DNA from 4 places in the Comamonas trifloxystrobinivorans genome. Region 1 is predicted to be linked to each of the others. Evidence: predicted binding sites of a transcription regulator. Region 1 holds the regulator's gene; each other region holds the start of a gene.
The links. Region 1 encodes FNR, which switches genes on or off when oxygen is low (the NO sensors DNR and NnrR bind a similar motif). Its sites were predicted from a motif close to TTGATNNNNATCAA; they were not measured.

Region 1 (4,873 bases):
GGCTGATTTTTATTTTGAAAGCGGTGAGCACAGCCGCGTACAACACCACCAAGCAAGAAGACAAGCATGAAAAATCACAATTTGTTTTGCGCACTGCGCGACGCATTCCCCAGCAATCTGGACGAGGTGGCGGTCGAAACCACCTCCCCCAGCGGCGAGCCGCTGAACTACAGTTGGCGCGATCTGGAGCGCATGAGCGCCCGCATCGCCAACCTGCTGGACAGTCTGAAGATCCCGAGCGGCAGCCGAGTGGCGGTGCAGGTGGAAAAATCGGTCGAAGCCATGGCGCTGTACCTGGCCACCTTGCGCGCCGGCTATGTGTTCCTGCCCCTGAACACGGCCTACCAAAGCGCTGAAATCGAATACTTCATCACCAACGCCGAGCCGGCCGTGGTGGTGTGCTCGCCGCAAAACTTTGGCTGGGTCTCGAAAATTGCTTTCCAGTGCGGCACGCGAAGCGTTTTCACACTGGGCGAAGACCGCAGCGGCACCTTGTTGGAGCGTGCGGTGCACTGTGCCGAGGAGCACGAGCCAGCCGTTAAAACCGCAGATGACATGGCGGCCATTCTCTACACCAGCGGCACCACGGGCCGCAGCAAAGGCGCGATGCTCAGCCACGGCAACCTGCTGAGCAATGCGGTGATGCTGAAAGACTATTGGGGCTGGGAAAAAGGCGATGTGCTCATCCATGCGCTCCCGATCTTCCACGTGCACGGCCTGTTCGTTGCCATTCACGCTGCACTGCTCAACGGCAGCAAGATGCTCTGGTTCGCCAAGTTCGAGCCCAAGGCGGTGATCGCGGCCATGGCGCGCGCCACGGTTTTCATGGGCGTGCCCACCTTGTATGTGCGCATGCTGGCGGAGCCGGCACTCAGCAAAGAGAGCACCAAGCACATGCGCTTGTTCATCTCGGGCTCGGCGCCGCTGCTGATCGAGACTTTCCGCGAGTGGCAAACCCGCACCGGCCACACGATTTTGGAGCGCTACGGCATGAGCGAAACCATCATGCTGGTCTCCAACCCTTACCGCGCCGACAGCCGTTACAACCACCAGGACGAGCGCCGCGGTGGCACCGTCGGCTTTCCGCTGCCCGGCGTGGGCGTACGTGTGCATGGCGACGATGGCCAGGCTTTGCCGGTGGGTGAGATTGGCAATATCCAGGTGCAAGGGCCCAACGTGTTCAGCGGCTACTGGCGCATGCCGGAGAAAACGGCCGAAGAGTTCACCGCCGATGGCTGGTTCAAGACCGGCGACGTGGGTAAGCTCGACGAGCGCGGCTATGTGACGATTGTCGGCCGCAGCAAAGACCTGATCATCTCGGGCGGCTACAACGTCTATCCGGCCGAGATCGAAGGCTATATCAACGAGCTGCCCGGCGTGGCCGAAAGTGCGCTGGTAGGCGTGCCACACCCGGATTTTGGTGAAGTCGGCGTGGCCGTGGTGATTGCCAAACCCGGCCAGAGCCCGGATGCGGACGGCATCATCAGCACGCTGAAAAACCAGCTGGCCAATTTCAAAATCCCCAAGCGCTGCTTTGTGGTGGCCGAGCTGCCTCGCAACACCATGGGCAAGGTGCAGAAAAACCTGCTGCGCGCGCAGTACCAGGATCTGTTCAAGGCCTGAATCCGGCCACAGCCGTCAGCCCAGCTGGCGGCTGCAATGGTGTCCATGGACGCAAAAAAGAGAAGGCCGGGAGCCTTCTCTTTTTTTGGGGGGTTGGGCGCGTGGGCCTGTAATTGTGCTTATGCGATCAACGCAGTACCAGCACTGGCACCTTGGCGTGCGTCAGCACATGCTGGGTTTCGCTGCCTAGCAGCAGGCGCTTGAGGCCTTTGTAGCCGTGCGAGGCCATGACGATCAGATCGCACTTCTCGCTGTCGGCCACTCGGAGCAGCGACTCGGCCACCAGATCGGACTGCACCACCAGGGCCTTGACGGGCACACCCGCGCTGGCGCCTTCGGCCACCACTTTGTCGACCACGGCCTGCGCCGAATCCAGCCAGCCTTTTTGCACCCGGGCGATCTCGGCCGGATCAGCATTCGTGCTGCCTTCAAAATAGCTGCGCGGATAGTTGGGCGAAATATTGACGGCGGTGACTTGCGTCTTGCCCAGTTTGGCCAGTGCCAGTGCGTGTTGCACCGCTTTGTTGGACAGTTCCGATCCGTCGGTGGCAAGCAGAATATGGTGGTACATCAGCAGCTCCTTTTTGGTGTGGGCTAGAGCACCCGCCGGGAAAAGTTGGCGAGCACTGGTTGCAGCGAGCCGATCACCTTAGCGCATGCATAACTACCAGACTTTGCGCCAAATCAGCACTGATGCAGGTGTTTTGGCGCTGTGATTACACGCCGCAGTGCTGGTTGTTAACCAGCGCATGGAGTTTGTCCGTATCCAGAATACGGACGTGGCGCTGCTTGACTTCGATGATGGCTTCTTCGGCGAACTTCGAGAAAGTGCGGCTGACGGTTTCGAGCTTCAGGCCCAGGTAGCTGCCGATCTCTTCGCGCGTCATGCGCAGGATCAGCTCGGACTGCGAGAAGCCGCGCGTGTGCAGGCGCTGCACCAGGTTCAGCAGGAAGGCGGCCAGGCGCTCTTCTGCACGCATGCTGCCCAGCAGCAGCATGACGCCGTGCTCGCGCACGATCTCGCGGCTCATCACCTTGTGCACGTGGTGCTGCAGCGCGTTGACTTCGCGCGAGAGCTCTTCGAGCGTGGAATAGGGCATGACGCAGACTTCCGCATCTTCCAGCGCAATCGCGTCGCAGGAATGGCGGTCGTTGACGATGCCATCCAGCCCGATGATCTCGCCCGCCATCTGGAAGCCGGTGACCTGGTCACGACCATCTTCGGTGGCGATGGTGGTTTTGAAAAAACCGGTGCGGATCGCATAGAGCGAGTTGAAAGCCTCGCCATTGCGGAACAGGGCGGTTCCTCGTTTGATTCTGCGGCGGGTGGCAACAAGCTCGTCAATACGATCCATTTGATCGGATGAAAGGCCGACGGGCATGCACAACTCGCGCAGATTGCAGTTGGAGCAGGCCACTTTGATCGCGTTGGGTGTCATGTGTCAATATCCGGTTACAAAAAATTGTGTAGAAACAAAGGTTCCACACTTAGCCTCATTGTGTACGGAGGCGTAAAAATGATCCTTGACATAAGTCAAGGACATGGGCGTCCGCTTGCGGCACATTGCAGCTTCTAAAAGAAGAGAGATCATGATGGCCTTGACCCCCGACTTGCTGCGCCGGTTCGATGTATCCGGCCCGCGTTACACTTCGTATCCTACCGCAGACCGCTTTGTTGAAGCCTTTGATGCGGATGGCTACCGACGAGCGCTGGAGCAGCGCAGTGCTGGTTTGGGTAGCCGTTTGGTGCCGTTGTCGCTGTATGTGCACATACCGTTTTGCGAGTCGCTGTGCTACTACTGCGCTTGCAACAAGATTATCACCAAGCACCCCGAGCGCGCCGACGAATACCTGGACTATCTGGAGCGCGAACTCGATTTGCAGTTGGCGCATTGCCGCAGCAATCAGCCTGTCAGCCAGTTGCATCTGGGTGGCGGCTCGCCAACCTTCCTGAGTGATGAAGCACTCACACGCCTGATGGAAATGGTGCGTGCACGCTTTCAGCTGCAGCCGGGGGGCGAATACTCTATAGAGGTCGATCCCAGAACAGTGACGCCGGCGCGACTCCGCCATCTCTACAGTGTGGGCTTTAACCGTTTGAGCTTTGGCGTGCAGGATTTTGACCCGCAGGTGCAAAAAGCCGTGCACCGAGAGCAGCCCGCCGAGCAGGTGTTTGATTTGGTGGCGCAGGCGCGCGCCATCGGCTTTGAGTCCATCAATATCGATTTGATCTACGGCCTGCCGCAGCAAACACCGGCCAGTTTTGCCCGCACCATGGAGCAAGTCTGTCTGCTGCGCCCCGATCGCATTGCGCTGTACGCCTATGCACATTTGCCCGAGCGCTTCAAGCCCCAGCGCCGCATTGCTGTGCAGGAGCTGCCCAACCCGGTCGACAAGCTGTCCATGTTGGCGATGGCTTTGGAGAGTCTGCAGGCGGCGGGCTATGTCTATGTGGGCATGGACCATTTTGCTTTGCCTGGCGATGGGCTGGCCGTGGCCAAGCGCCAAGGGCGCCTGCACCGCAACTTTCAGGGCTACAGCACGCAACCCGATTGCGATCTGATGGCGCTGGGCGTGTCGGCCATTGGCAAAATCGGTGCCACCTACAGCCAGAACGCCAAAACGCTGGAAGAGTATTACGACCTGATCGACCAAGGCCAGATCCCCGTGGTGCGCGGCTTGGCGCTGGGCCGGGACGACATGCTGCGCCGCTGCGTGATCATGAGCCTGATGTGCCAGGGCACGGTGGTGCTGGAGTCGGTCGAGCAATCATGGCTGGTCGATTTTCGCCAGTACTTTGCCGCTGAGCTGGAGCAACTGCAGCCCTTGGTGGAGCAGGGCCTGGTCGAGATCACGCCAGAGGCGATCAATGTGACCGAGCTGGGCTGGTACTTTGTGCGCGGCGTGGCCATGGTGTTTGACAAGTATCTGCAAGCCGACCGCACGCGGGCCCGTTTTTCCAAAATCATCTGAACGAGTCAGCGCGGGTGGTGGGCCGCATGGGCTGCGGCTCAGCACCCGTTACGCTTCAGGCAGAAAGTGCCGCCAGGCTTTTGTACAGCATGTACATGGCCAGGCACAGCAAAATGCCGCCAAAGATTTTCTTGAGTTGCGCCACGGGCAGCTGGTGCGCCGCCTTGGCGCCCAGTGGTGCCGTCAGCACGCTGCAAACGGCTACGGCCACCAGGCCCGGCAGCCAGATATAGCCCAGCGAATGTGGTGGCAGGTTTTGCGCATGCAGGCCGGCCAG
Region 2 (4,873 bases), on a different contig from region 1:
CGCTCTTGCTGTGCAATACCGACGACGATGTAGAGCGCCAAAAGGTCTACCTCGACGTGCTGGCGCAAAAGCGCGTGGACGGCCTGGTCGTAGCCTCGACCAGCGACGACGCGCAGATGTCGCAACTGCTGGCACAGACAAGCATCCCGATGGTGCTGATCGATCGCGCCATCGCCGGGTTGGAGCGCCCCTGCGTGCAGACCGACCACGTGCAAGGCGGCATGCTCGCCACCAACCACTTGCTGGCGCTGGGCCACCAGCGCATTGCCTGCATTGGCGGGCCCGAGCAACTGCATTCCAGCGAGCAGCGCGTGCAAGGCTGGCAGCAGGCCATGCGCCAGGTGGGCATGTGCCCGGATCTGCTGGTGTACGGCGATTTCAGCGTCAACGGCGGCTACCTGGCCATGCGCACCTTGCTGGCTGCAGCGCCGGCAGCGCGGCCTACCGCTGTGCTGGCCTGCAATGATTTGATGGCCATGGGCGCTTTGCGCGCCGTGCATGAATTCGGTCTGCGCGTGCCACAAGATGTAGCCGTGGTGGGTTACGACGATATCGAACTGGCCAGCTACACGCAGCCGCCGCTGAGCACGGTGGCGCAGCCGGTCAAGGCCATGGCGCAGCAGGCGCTGGCCTGGTTGCTGCAAGGCATGCAGGCTGACAAAACGCGGCCCGCCACCTCGGCAACGCAATTGCTGGTGCCAGCGCTGGTCACCCGCGCCAGCAGCAAGCCGGCGGCCCGGCCGTCGATGCAAACTTTGAGTGGAGGTGTGGTGTGAATGCACCCATTCTGAGCCAGGCACCGCGCATGGTGGTGCTGGGCAGTCTGAACATGGATCTGGTGCTGCGCGTGCCACACATGCCGCGTGCGGGCGAGACCATGCTGGGCCAGTCGCTCACGCAAGTGGCAGGCGGCAAAGGCGGCAACCAGGCCGTCAGCTGTGCGCGCCAGGGCGCGGCGGTGACGCTGCTGTCTTGCGTGGGCGAAGACGCTTATGCCGAGCAGTTGCTGGCTGGTTTGCTGACCGACCATATCGACGTTCAGCATGTGCAGCGCAGCAGCTTGGTGGGTACGGGCGTGGCCGTCATCAGCGTGGACGATGCGGCGCAAAACCAGATCGTGGTGGTGCCCGGCGCCAACGATTTGCTGCACGTGCCCGAGGCGTTGCTGGAGCGCTTGCTGCGCGATGCCGCATATGTGGTGCTGCAGCTGGAAACGCCGCTGGCCGAGGTAGAACAAGCGCTGCGCGTGGCACGCCGCGTGGGCTGCAAAACGGTGCTCAACCCTTCGCCCATGCAGCCTTTGCCGGCGCACTGGTGGCCGATGGTCGATCTGCTGGTGGTGAACGAAAGCGAAGCCACGCAGTACAGCGGCCTGCCCGTAGACGAGCCGCAAACTGCCGCGCAAGCCGCACGCCAATTACAGGCGCTGGGCGTGGCGCAAGTGGTGGTTACGCTGGGCGCCAATGGTGCGGTTACTTGCAACGCACAAGGCACTACGCACTGGCATGAGGCCGTGCGCGTACAAGCGGTAGATACCACGGCGGCGGGCGACACGTTCTTGGGCGCGCTGACGGTGCAACTCGCATCCGGCACCGCACTGGACGAGGCCACCCAGTGGGCCATGCGCGCTGCGAGCATCTGCGTCACCCGCGCTGGCGCGCAACCATCGATTCCTTTTTCTGCAGAAGTCGGCAGCACCACGCAGCCGACCCGCTGGAGCCCGTTATGAAACGCAACCCTCTGCTCCACATCGAGCTGTCCCAAGTCATCGCCAGCATGGGCCATGGCGACGTGCTGGTGATCGGCGATGCCGGCCTGCCCGTGCCGCCCGGCGTGCGCCGTATCGACCTGGCTTTGTGCCAGGGCGTGCCTACGGTCGAGCAGGTGTTGAAAGCCGTGCTGAGCGAGCTGCAGGTAGAGCGCGCCGTGGTGGCGCGCGAGAGCCTGTCTGCCAGCGGCGCAACGCCCAGCTGGTACGCGCAACAAGTGCCGCTGTTGCCAGCAGCGCCGCAGGTGTTGTCGCACAACGAGTTCAAGACATTGACGCGCCAAGCGGTGGCGGTGGTGCGTACGGGTGAGTTCACGCCGTATGCCAACGTAGCGCTGGTGTCGGGCGTGGTGTTTTAAAAAACGGCGCCGGACCTGTCCGCGCGCGACTGCTTCAGCCCTTTGCTGTAAAGCAAAACAAGACAAGTAACACGGTCGCATGATGCTCTCTATTTGAGAGCAAACATGGCCCGCAAATTTCCTCTTCAACCGGCGCACCCTGAACGCATTTGCTGGGGTTGCGAGCAATACTGCCCGGCACGCGATATGGCTTGTGGCAATGGTTCAGAGCGCACGCCGCACCCTGCGGAATTATTTGGCCCGGATTGGTACGGCAGCGCTTTGCCAGACGGTGCTGCGCCGCTGGCGGAAGCAGCGGCGCAGGCTTGAAAAAATAAACGTTCTTAGTCTTTGTGCAGCGGCACTTGGGCTGATGCCAACGGCATTTGCAGCACAAACACCGCGCCGCCGCCTTCGCGGGCTTCGCAGTGTACGGTGCCGTCGTGGCGCTCGGCGATGGAGCGCACCAGGGCCAGGCCCAGGCCTACGCCGCCGTTGCGCTCGCTCGCGCCGGGCATGCGGTAGAACGGTTCAAAAATGCGGTCGCGCTGGTCCAGCGGCACGCCGGGGCCGCGGTCGGCCACGCGCACTTCGGCGTAGCCGTTGTGTTGCACCAAAAACAAGGTGATCGGGCCGGGGCTGTAGCGGCGGGCGTTTTCCAGCAGGTTGCGGATGGCGCGGCGCACCAGCTTGGCGATGCCGCGTACCTCCATCTCGCCTTCGGCCTGCACCTCCAGCTCGGCGTCGATGCGGGCGCATTCCTCGGCGCACAGGCCTATCAGGTCGATCAGCTCGGTGGTGCCGACATCGGCCACGCGTGAGTCGAGGCGGCTGGCCAGCAAGATCTCATCGACCAGCTGGTCCAGCTCGGCGATATTGCGCTGGATCTCTTGCTTGAAGCTGGGCGAAGGCTTGTCGCCCATCAGCTCCACGCCCATGCGGATACGGGTGAGCGGGCTGCGCAGCTCGTGCGACGAATTGGCCAACAGCGATTTGTGCGATTGCACCAGCGTCTCGATGCGCGCCGCCGCCGCGTTGAACTGCTGGGCCAGTTCGCCCACTTCGTCGTTGCCGCGCACGTCGACGCGCACCGACAAATCACCGTCGCCAAACTGCTTGACGCCTTGGCGCAGGCGCTCCAGCCGGCCCATCAGGCGGCGAATGATCGGGAACACGCCCACGATCACCACAATGCCAATGAGCCCCAGCATCCAGAAAAAGCCGAACGGCGGCTTGACCCAGAACCACCACGGCCCCAGGTTGGGCGGAGGCCGGTGCGGGCCACCACGCTCGCCCCGATCCGAGCGGCGCGAGAGCTCCATCTCGTAGATGCGGCCCGATTCGTCCTCCAGCTGGTAAACCACTTTGTCGCCGGGCTCGCTGGGCTGGCGCACGGCCAGGCCTTGCAGCAGCGGCGTGCCGTCGGCGTTGCGGATGCTGATTTCGCGCGTGGGCGGTTGCAGCGGCGTGGCGTTCTTCTCGGCCGCTACCTGCCAGGCCCAGCCGATCACCAGAATGAGCACAGCCACCCCGCCGACCACGGTGAGCCAGATGCGCAGGTAAAGCCGCTCGGCAAAGTACTTGTACAGCTGCATGGTGGAAAAGCGATGGCCTGTGCCTGGAGTCGGTTGGGGCATCAATCCTGTTGCTTGGCGAAGACGTAGCCGACGCCGCGCACGGTCAGAATGCGGCGCGGGTTTTTCGGATCGGCTTCGATGGCGGCGCGGATGCGGCCCATGTGCACGTCGATGGAGCGGTCAAAGGCTTCGAGCTCGCGGCCGCGCACGGCTTCCATGATCTGGTCGCGGCTGAGCACGCGGCCGGCGCGCTCGGCCAGGGTGACGAGCAGGTCGAACTGGTAGCTGGTCAAGTCGGCCAGGCGACCGCCGACGGTGACCGTGCGGGCGTCGCGGTCGATCTCCAGGCTGCCAAAACGCAGCACCTGGCTGGGCTGCAGGCTGGTGCTGCCACCATCGCCACGGCGGCGCAAGATGGCGCGGATGCGGGCCAGCAGCTCGCGCGGTTCAAAAGGCTTGGGCAGGTAATCGTCGGCGCCGACTTCGAGGCCGATCACGCGGTCCATCGGGTCGCCCTTGGCGGTCAGCATCAGGATCGGCACCTGGGCGGCCGGGCCGCTGAGCGTGCGGATGCGGCGGCAGACTTCGAGGCCGTCGATATCGGGCAGCATCAGATCGAGAATCACCAGATCGGCGGCCTGGCCACTGGCCGGCTCTTGCAGCGCCTGCAAGCCGCTGTTGCCGTCGGCCATGTGCGTGACCTGCAGGCCCGACTGGCTCAGATACTCGCTCACCATATTGGCCAAGCGCTCGTCATCTTCGATCATCAACAGGTGGTGGGTATGCATCGCAGTCATAGAGTGGGCGGCGGGAACCGCAGAGTACTACCCGCGCATGCTCGCATGCCGGAGTGGCCTGGGCTTGTCCCTTCCGTAAAGTTTGGTAAACCGGCTCAGCCCTGGGCCGCTGGCGCGCTGTGCACCGCATGCACGCGCGAGGCCAGCCACACCAGTACCAGCACCGGCAGGCCGAGCAAGGCGGTGGAGGTGAAGAACTGGGCGTAGCCAAAGCTGTCCACATAGGCGCCGGAGAAACCGGCAATCCATTTGGGCAAGAGCATCATCATCGAGCTGAACAGCGCGTACTGCGTGGCCGAGTAGTTCACGTTGGTGAGGCTCGACAGGTAGGCGATGAAGGCGGCCGAGGCAATGCCGCCGGCCAAGTTGTCGGCCGAGACCACGGCGATCAGC
Region 3 (4,873 bases), on a different contig from region 1:
GCAGGCGCTGGTGCGTTGCGGCCGTTGGCAGCGGGTGCTGGGGCCAGGCGGCGTGCGGCCAGCAAAGTGCGGCCCGCTTCGGTAGCGCCGCGGCGGATGTTTACCAGCGGCTCCAGCGCAGCCAGCAGCATCAGGGTGCCCAGTGCTACCAGCGGTGCACCCAGCAAACCTTGTTGGGCCAGCCAGGCGCCGCACAGTAAGGCGGTGGCGCAGGCGATATGGCCCACCATGGCCATGGCGGCAGCGGTATGGGCATCGAGGCGGTTGGTGCGCAGATCGGCTTGCAGTTGCTGCTGCTCTGCACGGCGCAGGCGCACCAGTTGTTGCTGCCAGGCACCGGTCATCAGCAGCTCGGTCTGGCCGCCGATGGCATCGATAGCGGCGCTGCGGATTTTTTCGCCCGCCACGCTGCGGCGGATCGAGGTGACAAAGCCCGAGCGCATGCACCAGGCCACGCAGGCAATGCCGCCGGCCAATACGATGGCTGCCACCAGCAGGCCGCTGCGCCAATCCAGAAAAATCGTCAGGGCCAAGCCGGTGAGCAGGGCGCTGGCCAGCAAGGCCAGGGCGGGCGTGAGCAAGCGCAGATACACGGCATCGAGCGCATCGATATCGGCTGTCAAACGGTAGAGCAAGCGGGCCGGGCGTTGGCGCAGAGCCAGCGCGGCATCGGGCTGGGCAAAGCGGGCGAAGAGCTTGACGCGCAACTCGGCCAGCACCCGCAGCGTGGCATCGTGCGTGGTGACGCGCTCACCATAGCGGGCCGCCGTGCGCAGCACCGACAGCAGGCGCACACCAGCGCCGGGCGCAAACACATCAAACACCACAGCGGTAGCGCTGGACAGGCCAGCCACATAGCAGGCCGTCAAAAACCAGCCCGACAGGCCTAGCAAGGCCATGCCGCAACTCACGGTGGCAATGGCCAGCAAGCTGCCGTTGAGCAGGCGGCGGCGGTGCTTGGATTGCAGGAATATCTGCAGTACCGGGCGCAGTGCGTTCCAGCGGGTCATGCGATCTCCTTTTGTTCAGCGTCCACGGCCATCGGCGTACTGCCGTCCAGCGATACGACACGGTCCATCAATGCGGCGAGCAGCGGATCGTGCGTGGCGACGATGAGGGTGGCGCCGCGTGCAGCCAGAGCCAGCAGGCTTTCGCGCACAAAAGTGGCGGTTTCGGCATCGAGATGGGCAGTGGGCTCGTCCGCCAGAATCAGCGCGCAATGGGGATGCACGGCAGCGCGGGCCAGCGTCAGCCGCAGGGCTTCGCCGCCCGACAAGCCCAGGCCACCGTCGCCAATGACGGCATTGCCGCGCTGGCGCAGCACATCGCCCAGGGCCACCGAATCGATGGCGGCTTGCACATGAGACTCTGCAATGGCGCGGCCGAGGCGGATGTTTTCCTTCAGGCTGGCGGCAAACAGGTGAGGCTTTTGCGACACCCAGGCCATGCTGGCGCGCAGCGCGTTGGCGTGTTCGTCGTCCATGGCTTGGCCTGCCACCCGAATCTGGCCGGCAGTGGGTGCAGCCAAGCCGGCGATCAGCGCCATGACGGTGGATTTGCCACTGCCGCTGGAGCCCCAGAGCGCCACTCTTTCGCCGGCGGCGATGCGGATGTCCAAATCTTCGACGACCAGCGGCAAGCGGCTGTTGTAACGGTAGCTGATGCCTTCGAGCTCTACCGTGCAGGCGGCCGTGGCTTGTTCAGCGACCGATGCCTCGGCGCTGCCGACAAAATGCTTGCCCGGAGCTTGCAAGCTTTGCAGAGCGGCTTCTCCGGCTACGCCAGCGGCCTTGTCGTGCCAGACGGCCGACAGTTCGCGCAGCGGTTCAAAAAAGGCGGGCGACAGCAGCAAAACCCACATGGCTTGCGCCAGGCTGAGTTGGCCGCCCCAGCTGCCAAACGGCAGTTGGCCGAGCAGGTGAAAGCCCACGTAGACGGCGACCAAGGCCACGCCCAGCGCAGAAAACAGCTCCAGCACGGCGGACGACAGGAAGGCGATTTTCAGCACCGCCATGGTGTTGTTGCGCAGCAAATCGGCGGTGCGGGCCAGTTGTTCGGTGACTTGGGCGACGCCGCCCAGGCCGCGAATGCTGGCCAGGCCTTGGATGCGGTCCAGCAGAAACTGGTTGAGCTCGCCAATCTGGTGCAGGTGCTGGCGGCTGGCTGCTTCGGCGCGCCAACCTACCAGGGCCATGAAAAGAGGAATCAGTGGCGCTGCCACCAGCAGCACCAAGGCGGCCACCCACGAGTACCAAGCCACACCCAGCAAGATAAACAGCGGCACCACCATCACCTTGGTGCGGGCAGTGGTGTAACGGGCGTGGTATGGGGTGATCGGGTCGGATTGTTCGTTGAGCACGCTGGCCACCGTGCCGGCGGCGGGGCGCTCGGCATCGAGCGGCGAGCGTTGCGCCAGGGCCGCCAAGGCTTGCATGCGCAGCGCTTGGGTATAAGCGCGGGCGCTGGCGAACGAGCGGCGAATACCTGCGGCTTCCAGTCCGGAGCGCACGAGGCCGAGCAGCACAAAGGCCACGGCCGCTTGCACCAGATCGGCGAATGGGCGGCCGGCTTGCACGGCCGCAATCGACCAGGCGATCAGCGCAGCCTGCGGCAACCACACCAGCGTCGCTGCCACCTGCAACCACGCACCGGCCCGCGAAGGGCGTGCCAAAGCACATCCCTCGGGGAGCTGGGTGGTGGAGTGGTGAAGGACGCGCATGGAATGGAGTTTTTCAATTTTCAGAAAAGTTTGAAAGTATTGTAACTCGTGATTGTTGCGTTGCACAACCATAGCCGGGGAGGCAGCCGCGCTGCGGGCTGCTGCTGTTACAAAAACAGGCTGTTTTGTTGTGCGATGGTGTTGTGCTTGGCCTGCGGTGGGGATGCGCGTGAATGCAGGCCGAATTCTGGCGGGCTGAGATTCAGTAGACCTTGCTGTAAGTCAAGAGTCTTGCGGGTTGACCCGGGTTGTGCGTAATAACCACGGAATAAGGCCCTGAGGCTTGGACAAGCGCAAGCTAAGGCTGTCGCTGAGCGCCCGCTGCGCTCGCGTTGTTTTAATGACGAAAGGCGTAGCCGGTAGCAGACGCTGATGCTGCGCCCAGGTTGGGCGCGCCAAAAGAAAACGGCCAGATTGCCTGGCCGTTGTGGGAGAGGGGTGCGCTGTCAGAACTGGTAGCTGGCGCTCAGGCCAGTGCTCCAGTTGCGGCCGGGCGCGCCTTCGTAGTAGCGGCTGTTGCCGTCGTTGACGATGACCGAGCCCACGTACTTCCGGTCAAACAGGTTGTCTACGCGGGCAAAGGCGTTCAGCGTCCACGGGCCGATGTTTTTGCGCCACCCCAGGCTGGCGCCTGCAATGGTGTAGCCCGGCGCGGTGGCGCTGTTGGCGTCGTTCACAAATACCTTGCTGGCATGTTCGGCCGAGATGCCGGCGCGCCATTCGGGGCTGATCTGGTAATCGAGCGCGGCAAACAACTGGTGCTTGGACAGGCCGGGCAACTGGTTGCCCACGGCGGCATTGCCCGATGCCTGGCGGAACGAGGCATCCAGGTAGGTGTAGGCGGCGCGCACTTGCCACTGGCGGGCAATGCGCAAATCGGCCTGCAGCTCGGCGCCACGGCGGCGGGTTTTGCCGGCGTTGCGGTAGCTGGTACGGCCGTTGTCGCTGCCGGCGCTGACGATTTCGTCGCTGGTGTTCGACTGGAACAGCGCCGCGCTGTAGCTGCCTTGCACGGTGCCCGACAGGCGCTGCCGCCAGCCCAGCTCGTACTGCGTGCTGACGCTGGGTTGCAAGCCCAGGTTCAGGCCGCCAATGCCGTCGGGGCGGTAAGACAGTTCGGTAAAGGTGGGCGTCTCAAAACCACGGCCCACGCTGGCGTAGACAGTCTGGGTGTCGCTGAGCTGGTGGGCGAGCGACACCACGGGCAAGGCCTTGCGGTGCGTGACATCGCCCGAATCATCGGGATTGCCTTCGGTGATGTAGCGGTCGCGCGATTCGAATTTGACGTTGCTGTAGCGCAGGCCGGTGTCCAGGCTCCAGCGCGGGGCCAACTGCCAGCTCGCTTGCACATAGGGATCGACATTGGTGACGGTGTTCTTCTCGTCGCGGCGCAGCGCGCCCTTTACGCCCAGCGTGCTGCCGCTGTAGTTGTTGTAGCCTTTGCGGTTTTCTCGCATCGAATCCACAGCCAAACCGGCGGTGACGGTAACTGGCAGCGGCGCATCCGTGAACTTGCCCGTCCAGCGTGCGTCCACGCCGCCGTAATCGCGCGACATGTCGATCACCGCGCCAGCGTGGCCCGCTGCGGCTTGTGTGGCCACCGGGATGGATTGGTACTGCTCCATGCTGCGGCTGCCACCGTAGGCGGTGATGGCGATGCTGTTGCTGCCGTCCAGACGGCGCTCGTAAGTGGCGCCTACCTGGCTTTGCTCCAGCGATTTGCGGGTGTTGAACTTCTCAGCCACCGCTTCGCCCGTGTCGCCACGGTACGAGGCACGGCGCGGGTCGGCTTGCCATTGCGCCCAGGTCAGACCTTGCGGGTCTTGGGCATCGACGTTCATGGTGTTGGCCACGATGGTGAGGCGTGCGTCGTCGCCGATTTTGGTGGAGATTTTGGCGTTGGCGATGTTGCGGTCGGCGGCGCTGTGGTCGCGGTAGCCGTCGGTCAGGAAGCGGCTGCTGCTGAGTACGTAGCTGATGCCGCTGTCCGTCTGGCCACTGGCCTTGGCCGAGATGCGCTTTTGGCCGTTGCTGCCAACAGCAAAGCCGCCTTCCACCGAGGGCCGGCCTTCGGGCGTTTCTGTATAGGCGCTGACCACGCCACCTGCCGAGTTGCCGTACAGGGCCGAGTACGGGCCGCGCAGCACTTCGACA
Region 4 (4,873 bases), on a different contig from region 1:
TGAAATTGGTCGCCTCAGGACAGGAAGATGGAAAAAGAGTGCAAATGCTGGTTGACGCTTCAGGCCTCAACAGAACGACCGTCACCCGTCTTCTCGGTTGTCTGGCTGAAACCGGGTACGTGCAGCGCATTGAAGAGACAGGCATGTACCGGCCTGGCATAAGAGCAATGCAATTGGGCTTGGTCGCCATGAATCGAGCCCCGATCATTGAACGATTCCGCCCCATGATGAAGTCGATAGCGCGCATCACTGGCGACACCGTTTTTTTGACCGTTCGCAATGGCGACTATGCCCATTGCCTGCACCTGGAGAAAGGCACATTTCCCGTCCAAGTCGTCATTTCGCTGGTCGGGAGTTTTCGTCTTATGGGGGAAGGCACGGCTGGCCAAGCCCTGCTTGCAACCTTGCCCCGTACACAGCTCCAGGAGCTTTACCAGCGCCATGCGGATGAATACTTGCGCAAAGGTTTCACCTTAGACCGGCTGGAGCAAATGGTACGAAAGACGCTTAAAGCCCGATATTCCTCAGGTATCGGCTTGATAGACCAGCGGGTGAATGCCGTAGGCATACCGTTCGAAGTGACACCAGGCTGCTACGCGGCCCTGAGCGTCGGAGCAATCGAATCCCGAATGGACGCCAAGCGGCGCAAGGAAGTGGCCAGGATCCTGGATGATGTTTTACACCAAGCTGAAGTCACTCCTTTCTTTGAAGAAGTGGACATACGTTAGAACAACACTCAAAACGACGCATTGCTTATCAGTGTTCAGATATTTCACCCGACTGATTGAACGGCAAGAGCCCAATCTCGCCTTCACGCAAATCAACGCAGACATCACTTGAAGCAACGCTCTCCCCGCACCCACCCCAAAACCCCGCCCAACGGCAAAGCCACACAAGCCAAATCCTCCCGCTCCAAGCCATCGGCCACCGCTTGCCGGTAAGCCAGATCGGCCATGACGGCGTCTTGCCACATTTGGGCTTGTTGTTCTACCTGGGCGGATTGGAACTGCGTCAGCAGGGCTTCGGGTGATGCGCAGGCGTTGTAGAGATAGGGGTTGTCGCCGTGGCGCCAAAAGCGCCATTGCAGGCGGATGGCGTCGCGGGTGACGGGGCGGCCTTGCAGGCGTTGCCAGTGGTGAAAAGCCTCGTGCATGAGCCAGCCGGCAATCAAGGGCTGCTCCAGGCGCAAGGGCTGGCGCGGGTCGGCGACAGCAAAGCAGTAGCGTGGGAAAGAGAGGAACCCGCCGTTGAATGACAAGGCGCGGCGCGTGTCGCCCAGGCGGCGCAGGTAGATGCGCATTTGGCGCCAGCGCGGGTCGGCCGGGGCGCCAAAGTAGTGGTCCAGCAAAGCCCATTCGGCCGCGCACAAGGGGCGCGACCAGAACAGCGCTTGCGCGCAGCGGGCGCGAAGGTTCTGTTTTGTCACCTGGCGATTGTGGCACCAGTGGCACTTCGCAATAGCTGCGCGCACTGCCGAGAGCGGCAAAACGGGCGGTCCAGCAGGCGGCAAGAAGGTGGGCGGCCAGGCAAGTGGCGAGGTGCTGCCAAGCGCTATGGCGCTACAAGCTTACCGGCCTACAAACCTGCGAACCTAGAGACCTATAAGGGGAAGACCGCGCCGATTTCGGGCACCACCACTTTGCTGCGCTGCCAGCCACTCAGCTTGCGCAGTTCGCCAGCCAGAGCTTGCGATGCAGGGGGCTCGCCATGCACCACGAAGGTCCGCGCCGGAGCTTGCTCAAAGCTGCCTGCCCAATCCAGCAAGGCTTTTTGGTCGGCATGGGCTGAGAAGCCACCCAGCGTGTGGACCGAGGCGCGCACGCGCACATCGTCGCCCAGCAGGCGAACAAGTTTCTCGCCATCTACCAGGCGGCGGCCCAGCGTGCCTTCGGCCTGGAAGCCGGCAATCACCACCGCGCATTCGCTGCGAGCCAGGTTGTTGTAAAGGTGGTGGAGCACGCGGCCGGCGTCGCACATGCCGCTGGCCGAGATGATGACAGCGCCCGATTCGATCTGGTTGAGTTTTTTCGAGTCTTCCACGTCGCTGATGAAGTGGATGTGCGGCCAGGCCAGCTGTTTTTGCGATTGCGAGAGCAGCGCCAGTGCGTCGTCGTCAAAAGTCTCGAAGTGGCGGAAGGTGATTTCGGTGGCGGCCACGGCCATGGGCGAATCGACAAACACGTTCACTCCGCTCAGGCGCTGCTGCCTGGCGAGTTGCAAAAAGTAGTACAGCAGCTCTTGCGTTCGCCCTACCGCAAACGCCGGTATCACCACATTGCCACGCGGTAAGGTGTTGCTGACCACATCAACCATCTCGTCCAAGGTGCTGTCCATGTCTTTGTGCAGGCGGTCGCCGTAGGTGGATTCGATCAGCAGCACATCGGCATTGGCGATACGACTGGGGTCGCGCAAGATTACGCGGCCGGGTTGGCCCAAGTCGCCACTGGTCACGAGTTTTCTGACGCTGCCATCGGGCGCGGTCAACCAGATCTCAACGATGGCCGAGCCCAGAATGTGCCCCGCATCGCTAAAGCGCACTTTCACCTGAGGGTGCGGCGCAAATTCATGGTCATATTTGTGGCTGCTGATGAGCGCCAGGCAGCGGACCACATCAGGCACCGTGTACAGCGGTTCGCGCAGGCAGGGCTCGTACGATTTGGCGCCATGGCGGTGCTCTTGCTGGTGGCCAGCCTGTTTGCCTGCATGCCCGGATTTGTGCCCGCCTTTGGGGGCGCGCTTTAATGCGCGGATGTAGTCCACCTCTTGGATATGGGCGCTGTCGCGCAGCAATACGGAGAGCAAATCTGCCGTGGCGGGCGTGGTGTAGATGGGCCCAGCAAAGCCTTGTGCTGCCAGGCGCGGCAGCAGGCCGCTGTGATCGATGTGCGCGTGGGTCAGCAGCACAAAATCGATCTCGCGCGGGTCAAAGGCGAAGGGAGCGTAATTGCGGTCTTTGGCTTCGGGGCTGCCTTGCACCATGCCGCAGTCGATCAGGAAACGGCAGCCATTGGCTTGTACCAGATAGCAAGACCCGGTGACCTGCTGGGCCGCGCCCAGAAATGTGATTTGCATTGCTTGGCTACCTTGTTTTTGCTTTTTCTGCGGATTGCAGGCATCAGTGGTACTTGATGCTAGCAGTTGGGTAGCCAGCCGCCCAGAGTCAGTATTGAGGCAGATCAAAGCTGTGCCTAGCATGACGCCTGGCCAGCAGGCCGGGTACACAGCGCAAGCTCAGTGGCGCAGACTTTCCAGAAAGCGCTCGCGCGCGCGTATTTCCTGGAATGGGGCAGGCAACTTTCTCACATGCTGCCTCGCCCAGGCGGCCAGCACCCGGTCGCACAGGCGGTTGCTGAGCAGCTCTGGCCATTGGTCCACGGCTTGGTAGCTGATGCCCATGGCCAATGCAGCAGCACTGACGGAGCCACCAAGGATCTCGATTGCTTGTGATTTGCGTATAGACATGCGTCGATTCAACCATGGTTATGACTTCCTAACAACCATAGTTAGATCAACATCCGTGATGATTTCAACCATGGTTGATTACAAAGAACGTCTTGCCCTGGCCTTGAAGGCCAGCAAGCTCACATTGACGGTGCTGGCCGAAGAGGTAGGCGTGACCTATCAGGCGGTAAAAAAGGTGGTGGACGGCGACAGCCGCGCCTTCAGCGCCGAGAACCACGCCCGCGCTGCCAAGGCGTTAAAGGTGTCGTCTGACTGGTTGGCGCTGGGCGAGGGAGAGTCCAAACGCAAGGACGACGCCAGCCTGAGCCACAACATGGTGCTGGTGCCCAACCTGGCGCCCACAGATGCCAACGACGACGGCGACCAACAAGAAGAAGCCAAGGCAGACGGCCTGTTGGCGAGCGCACTGCCACTGTCGCGCGATTGGGCAGAACAGTTGCTGCGCCCTACTTCCGTGTCGGCACTGCGCTACCTGTACGCGCGGGGCGATAGCATGCAAGCAACCTTTCATGATGGCGATCTGCTGCTGGTAGACAGCGGTGTGGATGCCATCACCGAAGACGGCATTTATGTGCTGCTGCGCAACGAGCGCATGCTGGTCAAGCGCGTCACCCAGCGTGGCGACGGCAGTTTCGAGATCAGCAGCGACAACCCCGGCGTCAAAACCGTCGATGTGCTCAAACGCAAGGCGCCGCTGCCGGTGCTGGGCCGCGTGCTCTGGGCTTTTGTTGGCAAAAAGCTGTAAACACGCGCCGCCGATACCGCCGCAACATCATTGCCCCATCACTGCTGCAGCTGCGCCCACACCTTGTCGAGGCGCTTGCTGCTTACCGGGTAAGGCGTGCGCAGCTCTTGCGCGAAAAAGCTCACGCGCAGTTCTTCGAGCATCCAGCGGTACTCTTGCATGCGCGCATCCACCTGGCCTTTGCGCTCTGCTACCAGACGCCAGTAGCGCTGCTCCAGCGGCTGCAGCTCTTTGAGTTTGGCGGCATCGCGGGCCGGGTCGGCGCGGTATTTGTCGAGCCGCGCGGTGATCGCTTTGAGGTAGCGCGCGTAGTGGCCGAGCTGCGTCCACGGCGCGATGGCGATGAAGTTCTTAGGCACCAGTTTTTGCAACTGCTCGCCCGCGTCTTTGGTGGCATCAGGCGCATTCTTGGTGTCTTTGATCTTGCGCACAGCGGCCATGTACTCTTGCAAGACGCCAGCGGCCATGCGCGCCACTTCGTTGGCGATCAAGGTCAAACGGCCCCGGCCCTCTTGCACGCGTTGTTTGAACTGCTCGGCATTCATCGGCAAGGGCTCTTGCAAGAATGCGCGGTCAATGGCCACGTTGATGATCTGCTCGCGCAGCTCTTCTTGCGTGCCCAGCGGCATGTAGCCGACCGCCATTTTCTGCAGGTCGGGAATGTTT

Region 2: the regulator FNR is predicted to act here: its motif matches at 2,170-2,183, upstream of ACFIQF_RS19905 (DUF3079 domain-containing protein).
Region 3: the regulator FNR is predicted to act here: its motif matches at 2,932-2,945, upstream of cydD (thiol reductant ABC exporter subunit CydD).
Region 4: the regulator FNR is predicted to act here: its motif matches at 3,167-3,180, upstream of ACFIQF_RS00180 (MBL fold metallo-hydrolase RNA specificity domain-containing protein).

What each region holds. Positions count from the first base shown of each region.
Region 1 covers NZ_JBHZGV010000009.1:153,320-158,192, forward strand. Annotated here, with positions in the region: gene ACFIQF_RS12535 (malonate--CoA ligase) at 67-1,623, shown strand; gene ACFIQF_RS12540 (universal stress protein) at 1,751-2,194, opposite strand; gene fnr (fumarate/nitrate reduction transcriptional regulator Fnr) at 2,340-3,062, opposite strand; gene hemN (oxygen-independent coproporphyrinogen III oxidase) at 3,214-4,596, shown strand; gene ACFIQF_RS12555 (sulfite exporter TauE/SafE family protein) at 4,652-4,873, opposite strand, start outside.
Region 2 covers NZ_JBHZGV010000017.1:85,604-90,476, reverse strand. Annotated here, with positions in the region: gene ACFIQF_RS19920 (LacI family DNA-binding transcriptional regulator) at 1-776, shown strand, start outside; gene rbsK (ribokinase) at 773-1,729, shown strand; gene rbsD (D-ribose pyranase) at 1,726-2,127, shown strand; gene ACFIQF_RS19905 (DUF3079 domain-containing protein) at 2,233-2,436, shown strand; gene ACFIQF_RS19900 (HAMP domain-containing sensor histidine kinase) at 2,451-3,701, opposite strand; gene ACFIQF_RS19895 (response regulator) at 3,743-4,471, opposite strand; gene ACFIQF_RS19890 (AmpG family muropeptide MFS transporter) at 4,576-4,873, opposite strand, start outside.
Region 3 covers NZ_JBHZGV010000007.1:275,745-280,617, reverse strand. Annotated here, with positions in the region: gene ACFIQF_RS10560 (amino acid ABC transporter ATP-binding/permease protein) at 1-1,010, opposite strand, end outside; gene cydD (thiol reductant ABC exporter subunit CydD) at 1,007-2,719, opposite strand; gene ACFIQF_RS10550 (TonB-dependent siderophore receptor) at 3,166-4,873, opposite strand, start outside.
Region 4 covers NZ_JBHZGV010000001.1:39,130-44,002, forward strand. Annotated here, with positions in the region: gene ACFIQF_RS00170 (IclR family transcriptional regulator) at 1-728, shown strand, start outside; gene ACFIQF_RS00175 (hypothetical protein) at 833-1,426, opposite strand; gene ACFIQF_RS00180 (MBL fold metallo-hydrolase RNA specificity domain-containing protein) at 1,600-3,072, opposite strand; gene ACFIQF_RS00185 (helix-turn-helix domain-containing protein) at 3,232-3,462, opposite strand; gene ACFIQF_RS00190 (S24 family peptidase) at 3,533-4,207, shown strand; gene hrpA (ATP-dependent RNA helicase HrpA) at 4,246-4,873, opposite strand, start outside.